DNA from 3 places in the Actinoallomurus oryzae genome. Region 2 is predicted to be linked to each of the others. Evidence: riboswitches for the same ligand, from Rfam matches in the RefSeq annotation. Region 2 holds a riboswitch; each other region holds the start of a gene.
What was found. Region 2 has a riboswitch for S-adenosylmethionine ahead of thrC (threonine synthase). Riboswitches for the same ligand answer to the same signal wherever they lie in the genome.
Positions count from the first base shown of each region.

Region 1: another riboswitch for S-adenosylmethionine. It lies ahead of ABEA10_RS33445 (GNAT family N-acetyltransferase); the one in region 2 lies ahead of thrC (threonine synthase).
Region 3: another riboswitch for S-adenosylmethionine. It lies ahead of ABEA10_RS33855 (aminotransferase class V-fold PLP-dependent enzyme); the one in region 2 lies ahead of thrC (threonine synthase).

Region 1 covers NZ_BAABHF010000042.1:114,821-118,631, forward strand. Annotated here, with positions in the region: gene pknB (Stk1 family PASTA domain-containing Ser/Thr kinase) at 48-1,859, shown strand; gene ABEA10_RS33445 (GNAT family N-acetyltransferase) at 1,905-2,558, opposite strand; SAM riboswitch class I at 2,634-2,732, opposite strand; gene ABEA10_RS33450 (Lrp/AsnC family transcriptional regulator) at 2,810-3,283, opposite strand; gene ABEA10_RS33455 (APC family permease) at 3,395-3,811, shown strand, end outside.
Region 2 covers NZ_BAABHF010000066.1:781-4,591, reverse strand. Annotated here, with positions in the region: gene ABEA10_RS48305 (helix-turn-helix domain-containing protein) at 1-24, shown strand, start outside; gene ABEA10_RS48300 (VOC family protein) at 73-489, shown strand; gene ABEA10_RS48295 (alpha,alpha-trehalose-phosphate synthase (UDP-forming)) at 500-1,921, opposite strand; SAM riboswitch class I at 2,100-2,267, shown strand; gene thrC (threonine synthase) at 2,283-3,527, shown strand; gene ABEA10_RS48285 (MoaD/ThiS family protein) at 3,524-3,802, shown strand.
Region 3 covers NZ_BAABHF010000042.1:208,724-212,534, forward strand. Annotated here, with positions in the region: gene ABEA10_RS33850 (SseB family protein) at 1-265, opposite strand, end outside; gene ABEA10_RS33855 (aminotransferase class V-fold PLP-dependent enzyme) at 412-1,665, opposite strand; SAM riboswitch class IV at 1,702-1,815, opposite strand; gene ABEA10_RS33860 (transglycosylase domain-containing protein) at 1,902-3,811, opposite strand, start outside.

The DNA.
Region 1 (3,811 bases), on a different contig from region 2:
GGCAAAGCGGCAGGTCAGCGCATTAAATCCCGCATACACTCCATCTGATGGAGATGGCAGGGGCGGATCCACTCGTCGGGCACGTGCTCGACGGGCGCTACGTCGTGGGGTCCCGGGTCGCCCGTGGCGGCATGGCCACGGTGTACGCCGGTCACGACACCAAGCTGGACCGTGCGGTGGCGCTCAAGGTGATGCACGCCAACTTGGCCGGCGATGAGGATTTCGTGCGGCGCTTCGCCGACGAGGCCAGGCACGCCGCGGCGCTGTCGCATCCGAACGTCGTCGCGATGTACGACCAGGGCACCGATCAGGGGCGCGTGTTCCTCGTGATGGAGTACGTCGCCGGGCGCACTCTGCGTGACCTGCTGACCGAGCGGGGCCGGCTCGGGCCGCGCGCGGCGCTGCGGATCATGCGGCCGATACTCGCCGCGCTGGGCGCCGCGCACCGCGTCGGTCTGGTCCACCGTGACGTCAAGCCGGAGAACGTCCTGCTGGCGGCGGACGGGCAGGTCAAGGTGACGGATTTCGGCCTGGCCCGAGCGGAGACGGCGAGCAGGCACACCAAGACGGGCATCCTCATCGGCACGGTGGCCTACCTCGCGCCGGAGCAGGTCCTGACGGGCGACGCGGACGCTCGCACCGACGTGTACGCCGCGGGGATCATGCTGTTCGAGCTGCTGACCGGATACCAGCCGTACCAGGCCGGCACCCCGCTGGCCGTGGCGTACCGGCATGTCAACGAGACGGTGCCGCCGCCGTCGAGCGTGATCCCGGGCCTGCCGCCGCAGCTGGACGCGCTGGTGGCCGGGGCGACCGACCGCGATCCGGCACGGCGTCCGCCCGACGCCGACCGGTTCCACGCGGCGGCCGGTGAGGTCCTCCGGTCGCTGCCGCCGGACATCGACGCGATCTCGGCGTCCGCCGTGCCGGTGCCGCCGGGGCCGCCCCCGGCCGCCGGCGGAACGCAGGCGCCACCGCCCGAGAGGGTGACGCAGAACCTCCACGTGCATCCGGGCGCGTCGTCGTCCGGCCGGGACGGGACGGCGCGGACGCCGAGTTCGCACACCATGGTGATCCCCGACCACGAGGGGCCGCCGCGGAAGTGGCGGCGTCGTCCACGGACGTACGGGCTGTTCGCCGCCGCGGTCGTCGTCGCTCTCCTGCTCGGGGGCTTCGCGTGGTTCCAGACGGCGGAACGCACGGCGCGCGTGCCCCAGCTCGTAGGCCTGTCGGAGGCGGATGCGCGTCTCCGGGCCGAAAGACTCGGTCTCAAGGTCAAGGCCGGCTCGTTCCGCCAGGATCCGAGCGTGCCCAAGGACAAGGTCGCCCAGGTCGAGCCGGGCGCCGGCACGCAGGTCAGGACGGGCACGCTGCTCACTCTGACCCTGTCGTCGGGCCGGCCGCCGGTCGCCGTGCCGGACGTCCGGAACCAGCCACTCGACCAGGCGGAACAGCGGCTGCGGCAGGCGGGACTCCAGCCGGGCCGGCGGCTCCGGCAGGACAGCGCCACCGTGCCGCGCGGCGACGTCATCACGACCAGACCGGCGGCCGGGAAGAAGCAGAACCCGGACGAACCCGTCACCATCGTGGTCAGCCGCGGCATGACGATGCCGGACCTGAGCGGCCTCACCCCTGATCAGGCCGCGCGGAAGCTGGCCGCACTGGGGCTGAACCCGCAGTGGCGGCAGCAGGCCCCGGACGGCGGCCGGCAGCCGAACACCGTGGTCGGCCAGGACCCTCCCGCGGGACGGCCCGTCAACCGGGGCGACGACGTCCAGGTGACCATCACCGACCAGCGTCAGTGCGAGTGGGGCCCCTTCTGCTCCTACGACGACGGCCAGGACGACGGCGACTGGTAGGCCCCGCCCGGCGACGAGCCCGCACGCCCGCCGAAAGGCTCCGCGCTACGCGAGATCGTTCTCCGCTTTCCGTACGGCCCGTGAGCGGGAGATCGCGGCGGCGAGACGGGTTCGCAGTACCGGTTCGACGGCGGGCCATTCGCCGGCGACCACCGCGAACATGGCCGAGTCGCGGACCTTGCCCTCCTCGCCGCGTGCCCACGACATCGACCACGCGCGCAGTACGCCCTCGAAGGGGATGCCGAGCCGCTCCAAGGCCCGGCGGCAGCGGTGGTTGCGGGCATCGGTCTTCAGATCGACGCGGGTGACGCCGAGAACGTCGAACGCATACGACAGCAGCAGCAGTTTCGCCTCGGCGTTGATCCCGGTGCCCTGCGCCGAGGCGGCCAGCCAGGTGAAGCCGATCTCGATCGCTCGCAGGCCCGGCCGATCCGGCCAGCCGCGAGGATCCCACAGGCCGGTGCATCCCACCGCCTTGCCGTCGGCGAGCCGAACCTGGGCGAACGGGGTCAGCCCGTCGCGGGCGAGCTGGGCCGCCACATAGTCCGGTATCTCATCGGCGCGGGGCACCAGCGTGAAATCGTAGGACGACCGGTCCTCCTCGACCGCCTCGGCGAGATCCGGCGCGTGCCGCACCGTCAGTGGCTCCAAGCGCACCACATCACCGGCAAGGACGGGAACATCGAGCCGCACGCTCATGAGTCCTCCTTCGTCGGAGGAGAGACCAGGCGCGCGTGTTCTTTGATTCGCTCGCTCCGCACGCTCATCAGCGCTCCTTCATCGTTCCTGGCATTGGCACCTTTCCCGCGGGTTCCCGCCGGGAGGTTGCCGGACCGTCACAGGGCCAGGTCCCTCGGATCCTCTGGATGAATTACCGGCTCACGATCATGCCTGCCACGGTCGTACCCGGTCAACCCGCCACAGGCACCGCCGGCGCCGTCGACGATGGTTCAAGGGACGATGTCCGGGTCTTCCAGGCGCTCCAGTACGGGATTGCGGACCTGCTGGAAGACCACCGACGTACGGAAGCCGGCGACCTCCTTGCGCGTGCTGACCCGGTCGGTCAGGAACGCATGCAGATGGTCGAGGTCCTGGACCGCGACGTGCACGATGAAGTCGTCGTCTCCGGAGACGACGTACACGCTGAGCACCTCGGGCAGCCGTGACGCGAAGTCCTTGAAGGCGTCGATGGCCGTACGGCTGGAGACGCGCAGCTTGACGGACACCAGGCCCTGCACTCCCCGGTTGAGTGCGGGCAGGCTGATGTCGGCGTGGTAGCCGCGGATCACTCCGCGGCGGGTGAGCGTACGGATGCGTTCCATGCAGGTCGACGGCGCGATGTCGAGCTTGCGGGCCAGCTCACGGTAGGACTGCCGGGCATCCGTTTGAAGAAGTCGCACGATTTCGGCGTCACGTTCGTCCACAGCTGGATTCTGGCACTCATCTCGAGCGAGCGTTCGCCAGGACGGTTGTTTTGCCGGTCGATTGTCTACCTTCAAGGCTCTCAACCGATCAATATGACGGCAGGAACGACGATGAGCGGACGTACGATCGAGGATTCACCCGGGAACCGGCTCGGTCCGGCCCAGGGCACGGCGCTGTTCGTGGGGGCCGTGCTCGGGCCCGGGGTGCTGGCCCTGCCGCATCTGGCGGCGGTGGCCGCCGGGCCGGCCTCGATCCTGGCCTGGGCCGCGTTGCTGGCCCTCAGCGTCCCGGTGGCGATCACGTTCGCGGCGCTGGGCGCCCGGTTCCCCGACGGCGGAGGAGTGGCGACGTTCGCCGCGCGGGCGTTCGGGCCGCGGACGGCGGCGATCGTGGGCTGGTGGTTCTTCGCCGCGGTTCCGGTGGGCGTGCTCGCCGGCGCGTTGATCGGCGGGGACTATGTCGCGTCGGCCGTCGGGCTGGGCCGCCCGGCCGCCGTGACGGTCGCGATCGGACTGCTGGTGGGGGCG
Region 2 (3,811 bases):
GCGCCGGTCACCGGCCACTCGTAGGCTCGTCGGAAACCACCACCGACGAGGGGAAACGCCATGATCAGCCGTATGTCCCATGTGACGTGTTTCGTCCTTGACCAGGACCGGGCCAAGGAGTTCTACACCGACAAACTCGGCTTCGAGGTGCGCACCGACGTGACGATGGGCGGTGAGTTCGAGGGCGCGGGCCAGGGCTTCCGCTGGCTCACCGTCGGCCCGCCGGACCAGCCGGACTTCGAGGTCGTCCTGGCCGACTGCGCCATGGGGCACGACGAGCGCACCGCCGAGCAGATCCGTGAGCTGGTCGCCAAGGGCGCGCTCGGCGCCGGAGTGCTGGAGACGCCCGACTGCCGCAAGGCGTACGAGGAGCTGTCCGCACGCGGCGTCGTCTTCGTGCAGGAACCGGCCGAGCGGCCGTACGGGATCGAGGCCGTGCTGCGCGACGACTCGGGCAACTGGTTCAGCCTCACGCAGCGGACCGAGTGACCGCGCGGCGTCAGCCGAGGGCGCTGAGCTGGTCGGCGAACCACTGCTGCGGCGGCAGGGCGGTCGCGGCGGCGGCGAGGCGCTTGCAGCGCTCGGAGCGTTCGTCGGCCGGCATCAGCAGGGCCTGGTGCAGCGCCTCCGCGGTCTGCGACACGTCGAAGGGGTTCACCATGATGGCGTCGCCGGACATCTCGTCGGCGGCGCCCGCCTGGTCCGACAGCACGAGGGCGCAGCCGTTCTTCGACAGCGCCGGACCCTCCTTGGCGACGAGGTTCATGCCGTCGCGGATGGGGTTCACCAGTAGCACGTCGGCCATGCCGTACGCCGCGAGCGACCGCGGGTAGTCGTCGTTGACCTGCAGAATCAGCGGGTCCCACGCGCCGTCGCCGAACTCGTCGGAGATCTCGGCGGCCATCCGCTGCACGGCGGCGGTGTACTCCCGGTACTCCGGCAGGTCGTGCCGCGACGGGTAGGCGAACGCCAGGTGCATCACCCGGCCGCGCCATTCGGGGTGCTTGGCGAGCAGCTCGCGGTAGGCGGCCAGGCCGCGCACGATGTTCTTGGACAGCTCGGTGCGGTCGATGCGCACGATCAGCCGCCGGTCGCCGACCTGCTCGCGCAGTGCCGCGGCGCGGGCGGTCACGTCCGGCTCGGCGGCGCGGGCCCGCAGGGCGTCGCCGTCGACGCCGAGGCCGTGCACGCCGACGCGCGTGACGTGGCCCTGGTGGGTGACCGTACGGGCCTCACGGTCGACGCGGGCGCCCAGGACCGCCGCGCAGCACTCGACGAACGCCTCGGCCCAGCGCCGGGTCTGGAACCCGGCGTGGTCGGCGCCGAGGATGCCCTCGAGCACCTGGCGTCCGATGTCGTCCGGCAGCAGCCGGTAGTACTCCGGCGGCGCCCATGGCGTGTGCGAGAAGTGCGTGATCTTCACGTCGGGCCGGCGTTCGCGCAGGAGCGTGGGCACGAGTGTCAGGTGGTAGTCCTGTACGGCGACCTTCGCGCCCTGCGCGGCGTCCTGGGCGAGCGCGTCGGCGAAGGCCGCGTTGTAGGCCTCGTAGGACTGCCAGTCGCGGCGCGACCGCGCGTCGAAGTGCGGTTTGTTCGGGGTGTCGTACAGCATGTGGTGCACGAACCACAGCGTGGAGTTGGCGACCGCGTTGTAGGCGCGGTGAAAGGTGCCCGGCGGGATGTCCAGCATGCGGACGGCGCCGATGCCGGGGACGTCGAGCCGGCCCTCCTCCGCACGCCGCGCCGCCGCACGGTCGGCGTCGGAGAGCGTGGCGCAGACCCACAGGATGTCGCCGCTGAGTTCGCCCAGCGCGGACACGAGCCCGCCGCCGCCGCGTCGCATCGACAGTGCACCGTCGTCGGCCAGCGAGAAGGAGACCGGGCCACGGTTGGACGCGACGAGCACCTGCGTGTCAGCCATGGGGGGAGAGTAACCGGCCGTCGTGGGCCCCAATCGCCGAAGGTCGGCCCCTGTCTGTTTCGTGACCATACGGATGCTCACCGTGGCGTGAGATCCGTCTCGTGTCTCGCGCGCTGAGACTCCGGGCTGGCCAAAGAACCGGTCAGTCACGTATACAGTTCCTGATACAACTCAATACCGCTCATCCAGAGGGGTGGAGGGACCGGCCCGTCGAAGCCCCGGCAACCCTCCCGGACACGCGGTCCAGTGCGGCGCAGCCGCGCCGCAACTCGCCGACAGATGCGAGGCCGCCCGGGACAGGTGCCAACTCCGGCTCGTGACCAAGGTGGCACGAGAAAGATGAGGAGAGAGGCCTCGCTCCATGTCGCAGACTGCCGTCCGAAACCTCGGCCCCGCGACCGCACTTGCGTGCCGCGAATGCGGCGAATCCTACGATCTCGGCCCACGCTACGCCTGTGAGCAGTGTTTCGGGCCCCTCGAAGTCACCTACGACTACTCCCAGGTGAGCCGGGAGCGCATCGAGGCGGGTCCGCGGAACATCTGGCGCTACCGTGACCTGCTTCCGGTGCCCCCGAACGTCGCCGAGACCCCGAACACCGAGCCCGGCTTCACGCGCCTGGTCCGCGCCGACAACCTCGCCGAGGCGCTCGGCGTCCGCGCGCTGTGGGTCAAGGACGACAGCGGCAACCCCACGCACTCCTTCAAGGACCGCGTCGTCGGCGTCGCCCTCGCCGCCGCCCGCGAGCTGGGCTTCAAGGTGCTGGCCTGCCCGTCCACCGGAAACCTCGCCAACGCGGTGGCCGCCGCGGCGGCGCGCGCGGGCATCCGCAGCGCGGTGTTCGTCCCGTCGAACCTGGAGCGGCAGAAGATCGTCACGACCGCGGTGTACGGCGGCACGTTCGTCACCGTGGACGGCAACTATGACGACGTCAACCGGCTCGCCTCCGAGATCGCCGGCGAGCAGGACGACTGGGCGTTCGTCAACGTCAACGTGCGGCCCTACTACGCCGAGGGCTCCAAGACGATCGGGTACGAGGTGGCCGAGCAGCTCGGCTGGCGGCTGCCCGACCAGATCGTCGTCCCGATCGCCTCCGGCTCGCAGCTCACCAAGATCGACAAGGCGTTCCAGGAGCTCATCAAGCTCGGCCTCGTCGAGGACAGGCCGTACAAGATCTTCGGCGCCCAGGCGACCGGCTGCTCGCCGGTCGCCGCGGCCTTCAAGGCCGGGCACGACGTCGTACGGCCGGTCAAGCCCGACACGATCGCCAAGTCCCTCGCCATCGGCAACCCGGCGGACGGCCCGTACGTCCTGGACGCCGTCCGGCGCACCGGCGGTGCCATCGAGGACGTCTCCGACGACGAGGTGGTCGACAGCATCGGGCTGCTCGCGCGCACCGAGGGCATCTTCGGCGAGACCGCCGGCGGCGTCACGCTGGGTTCGCTGCGCAAGCTGCTGGCCTCGGGAGCACTCGACCCGGACGCCGAGACCGTGTTCATCAACTCCGGTGACGGTCTGAAGACCCTCGACGCGGTGGCGCCGGTCGCCAAGCCGTCGGCGAACATCGCCCCCACCTTCGACGCTTTTCGAAAGGCAGGCCTGGTATGAGCTCGATCAGCGTGCGTATCCCGACGATCCTTCGGAACTACACCGGCGGTGAGTCCGAGGTGACGGCGTCCGGGACGACGGTACGCGAGGTCGTGGCGGACCTGGAGTCCAGTTTCTCCGGGATCGCCGCCCGAATCCTTGACGAAAACGGCAAAATCCGCCGTTTCGTCAACGTCTATGTCGGCGAAGAGGATGTCCGATTCGCCGACGGCCTCGACACCGCCACCCCCGACGGCACGCAGGTTTCGATCATCCCTGCCGTCGCCGGCGGTTAGGCGGCGGGC
Region 3 (3,811 bases), on a different contig from region 2:
GGTAGGCCGGGCCGAGGCACGCGCGCCCGGCCTCACCGGAGGTGTAGGCGAGCACCTGCGTACGGCCCTCGCGGGTGCTCGTCGGCCACGTGAACGACCCCGGGTTGGCCAGCACCGACTCGGCCTCGCCCGGCGGCAGCGGAACGAAGAGTTCCGCGCCGCTCACGAGTTTGAAGTAGGTGTCCTGGTCGCCATCGCGTAGCGCGTCACGGAGCTGGTGTTCGAGCTGATTCGCGGGCTCCCACGCGTCGGTCAATGTCGCCACCCCCCGGAAGCTCGATAGCGGAGTGTCCACCGTACCCGGATGAAACCGGCGGTGCTTCGGAGTATGCCGAGTCTGGTGGGACGGCACGGCGCGCTCCGGACATCTGGGTCGCCCCGGCGGCACACTTCGTCGCTGACATGCGACTTTCAGTGACCGATCCGCCGCAGAGCGGTGAGCAGCCGGTCGATGTGCCGGTCGGTCGTGCCGATGCCGAAGCTCGCGCGCAGCGCGGTGCCGTCGCCGTCGTCGCAGCCGCCGGCGCCCTCGCCGAGCAGCCGCCGCAGGAACGGATGTGCGCAGAACTTTCCGTCACGAAGCCCAATGCCGTACTTCTCGGACAACTCGGTCGCGACGTCGCGTGCGCTGCGGCCGTCCACGACGAACGACACGATGCCGACCCGCGGGCTCAGGTCGCCCCACAGGGACAGCTCCCGTACGCCGGGGATCGCGGCCAGGCCGGTGCGCAGCCGGGCCAGCAGCCGCTCCTCCTCCGCGATGAGCGTGTCCCAGTCGGTGAGCGCCTCGCACGCCGCCGCGAGAGCCACGACGCCGAGGACGTTCGGCGTGCCCGCCTCGTGCCGCGCCTCCGGGTCGGTGGCCCAGACGACCTGGTCGCCGACGCTCGCGGTCGCGCCGCCACCGAACAGGTACGGCTCGGCGGCGCGCAGCCAGTCGGCCCGGCCGACGAGGCAGCCCGCGCCGAACGGGGCGTACAGCTTGTGCCCGGAGAACGCCACGTAGTCCACGTCGAGCGCGGTCATGTCCAGGGGCCGGTGCGGGACGAGCTGCGCCGCGTCCACGGCGACGCGCGCACCGTGCTCGCGCGCCACCCGGGCGAGCTCGGCGACCGGCCACAGCTCGCCGGTCACGTTCGAGGCGGCGGTGACGACGAGCAGGCGCGGACCGGCCGGGGCCGAGGCCAGTGCCTCGTCCGCGGCGGCGACCGCCGCCGAGGGCGAGACCGGGGCCGGGAGCCGGACGACCCGGCCGCCGCGCTGCCACGGCAGGAGCGTCGCGTGGTGCTCGGACTCGAAGACCACGACGGTGGTGCCCTGCGGCAGCGCGTGGGCGAGCAGGTTCATCGCGTCGGTGGTGTTGCGGGTGAACACGACCGCGTCGCGGCGCCAGGCGCCGACGAACGCGCGCACGGTGTCCCGCGCGCGCTCGTACCGGTCGGTGGTCACCTGCGAGGCGTGGCCCGCCCCGCGGTGGACGCTGCTGTAGTAGGGCAGGGCGGCGTCGATCGCCGCGCGCACGGTCTCCAGACAGGGCGCGCTCGCGGCGTAGTCGAGGTTGGCGTACGGAACGCTGCGGCCGTCCGCGAGGGGAACGGGCACGTCCTGACCGATGACCCGGAGAGGAGCGGGGGCGAGGTCGACGACGGCGGACGCAGGGGACATGGGTAACCTCCAGCGGGGACCAGGGACCCGCAGAGGGGTCCGCGCTTGTCCGGCACGGTCGTGCCGGACCTGGTCATCACCCGGGGCACCCCGCCACGGACGGAGGGTTGCCGGCCAGCTAGCCGGGGCTTGACGCTGGCGCTCATGACCTGACGGAGAGAATACAACACCCGCCCGAAGCGTCCCGTGGACAGGGCCTACGGGTGGGTGCTCCGGGCGGGTGCGAGCGTGCGGGGTCAGCCGTACAGGTGCGGGATCCGATGGCCGTGCCGCTGCAGGTTGCGCTGCGTCCCGCCGGTCGGCGGCGGGTCCGTCGGCTGGTCGCCACCACCGCCGCCACCGTCACCGCCGCCGTCCCCGGGCGGGCCGTCGGTCGGCGGCACCGGGTTCGTCGGGCCCGTCGGCGGCGGGGACACCGGCCGCGACCCGGTCGGGTGCGGGCGCGGGTTGACCGGGACGGTCGTCGACCGCCCGCCCCCGCCGGTGTAGACCGACGGCGCGCCGAACGACTTCGGCTCCAGGTCGAGCACCTGGTCGGCCTGCACCATGTACGAACGCCAGATCCGGGCCGGCAGGTCACCGCCGTACGAGGAGTAGCCGGGGATGGACAGCGGCTTGTTGTCGCTGCGGAAGATGCCGACCGAGGCCGTGAGCTGCGGGATGAACCCGTTGAACCACAGCTGCTTGCCATCGCTCGTCGTCCCGGTCTTGCCGGCGGCGTTCCGGTCGGGCAGCCCGGCGTTGGTGCCGGTGCCGGCGTCGACGACCTTCTGCATCGCGTACGTCGCGTCGCGCGCCACGGTCGTGCTGAACGCGCGCTTGCCCGGCTCGGTCACCTTGCGCGTCTTGCTGCCGGGCGCGGTGACCGACCTGATGACGTGCGGCGCGTGGTAGACGCCCTCCGAGGCGAACGTCGCGTAGCCCGCCGCCTGCTGCTCGACGCTGACGTCGGCGACGCCGAGCGGAAGCGTGGCGGCGTCCTTGTGCGGCTCGAGTTGCGCCGCCGGGATCCCGGCCTTCTCCGCCATCGACACCACCTTGCCCAGGCCGACCTTCTGGCCGAGGTTGACGTACGCGGTGTTGATGGAGTCCTGCGTGGCGGTGACGAGGTTGACCATGCCGAAGTTCTCGTTCTCGTCGTTGTGCAGCGCGACTCCGGCGAAGGTCTGCGGCGAGCTGCCGTCGACGTAGGTGTTGAGGCTCTCGCCGTCGTCCAGCGCGGCGGCCAGCACGTACGGCTTGAAGCCCGAACCCGCCTGGACCTTCGCGTCGAAGGCGTTGTTGAACTGCTGGTCGATGTAGTCCTTGCCGCCGTAGAAGGCGTTGACCTCGCCGTTGTCCGGATCGATCGACACGAGCCCGGTGAGGATCTTCTTCGACGTGCCGGTCGGCATGTTCTGCTTGACCGCCTGCCGCGCGGCGGCCATGAGGTCCTTGTCGAAGGTCGTCCGGACCTTCAGCCCGCCCATGTTGATCTGGTTGTCGGTGTAGCCCATGCGGCGCAGCTCGGCCTTGGCCAGGCTGACCATGTAGCCCTTGTCACCGGCGTAGATCGATTTCTGCTTCTGCTTGGCCGGGGTGGGGAACTTCATCGTCGCGACCTGCTGCTGGCTGATGGCGCCCATCTGGACCATGCCGCTCACGACGTACTGCCACCGCGACCGCATGTACGACTGGGCGCCCGGGATGGTGAGATCGCCGGCGTAGGTCGGCACCTGGATCGCCGCCGCGAGGTAGGCGCCCTCGGCGGGGGTGAGCTGCTGCACGTCCTTGCCGTAGTACGCCTGGGCGGCCGACTCGATGCCGTACGCGTCGCGGCCGAAGTAGATGGTGTTGAGGTACTGCTGGAGGATCCAGTCCTTGTCCTTCTCGCGCGAGACCTTCAGCGCGATCATGATCTCTTTGAGCTTCCGGCTTGCGGTGCGCTGCTGGGACAGGCCGCTGTAGTAGTTGCGCACCATCTGCTGGGTGATGGTCGAGCCGCCCTGCATCGAACCGCCGGTCAGCGTCGCCCAGACCGCGCGCGCCGAGCCCTTCACCGACACGCCCGAGTCGCTGTAGAAGCTGCGGTTCTCCGCCGAGATGACCGCGTCGCGCACCTGCGGGGGGACGACCTTCAGGTCGACCGGGCGGCGGTCGAAGTCGC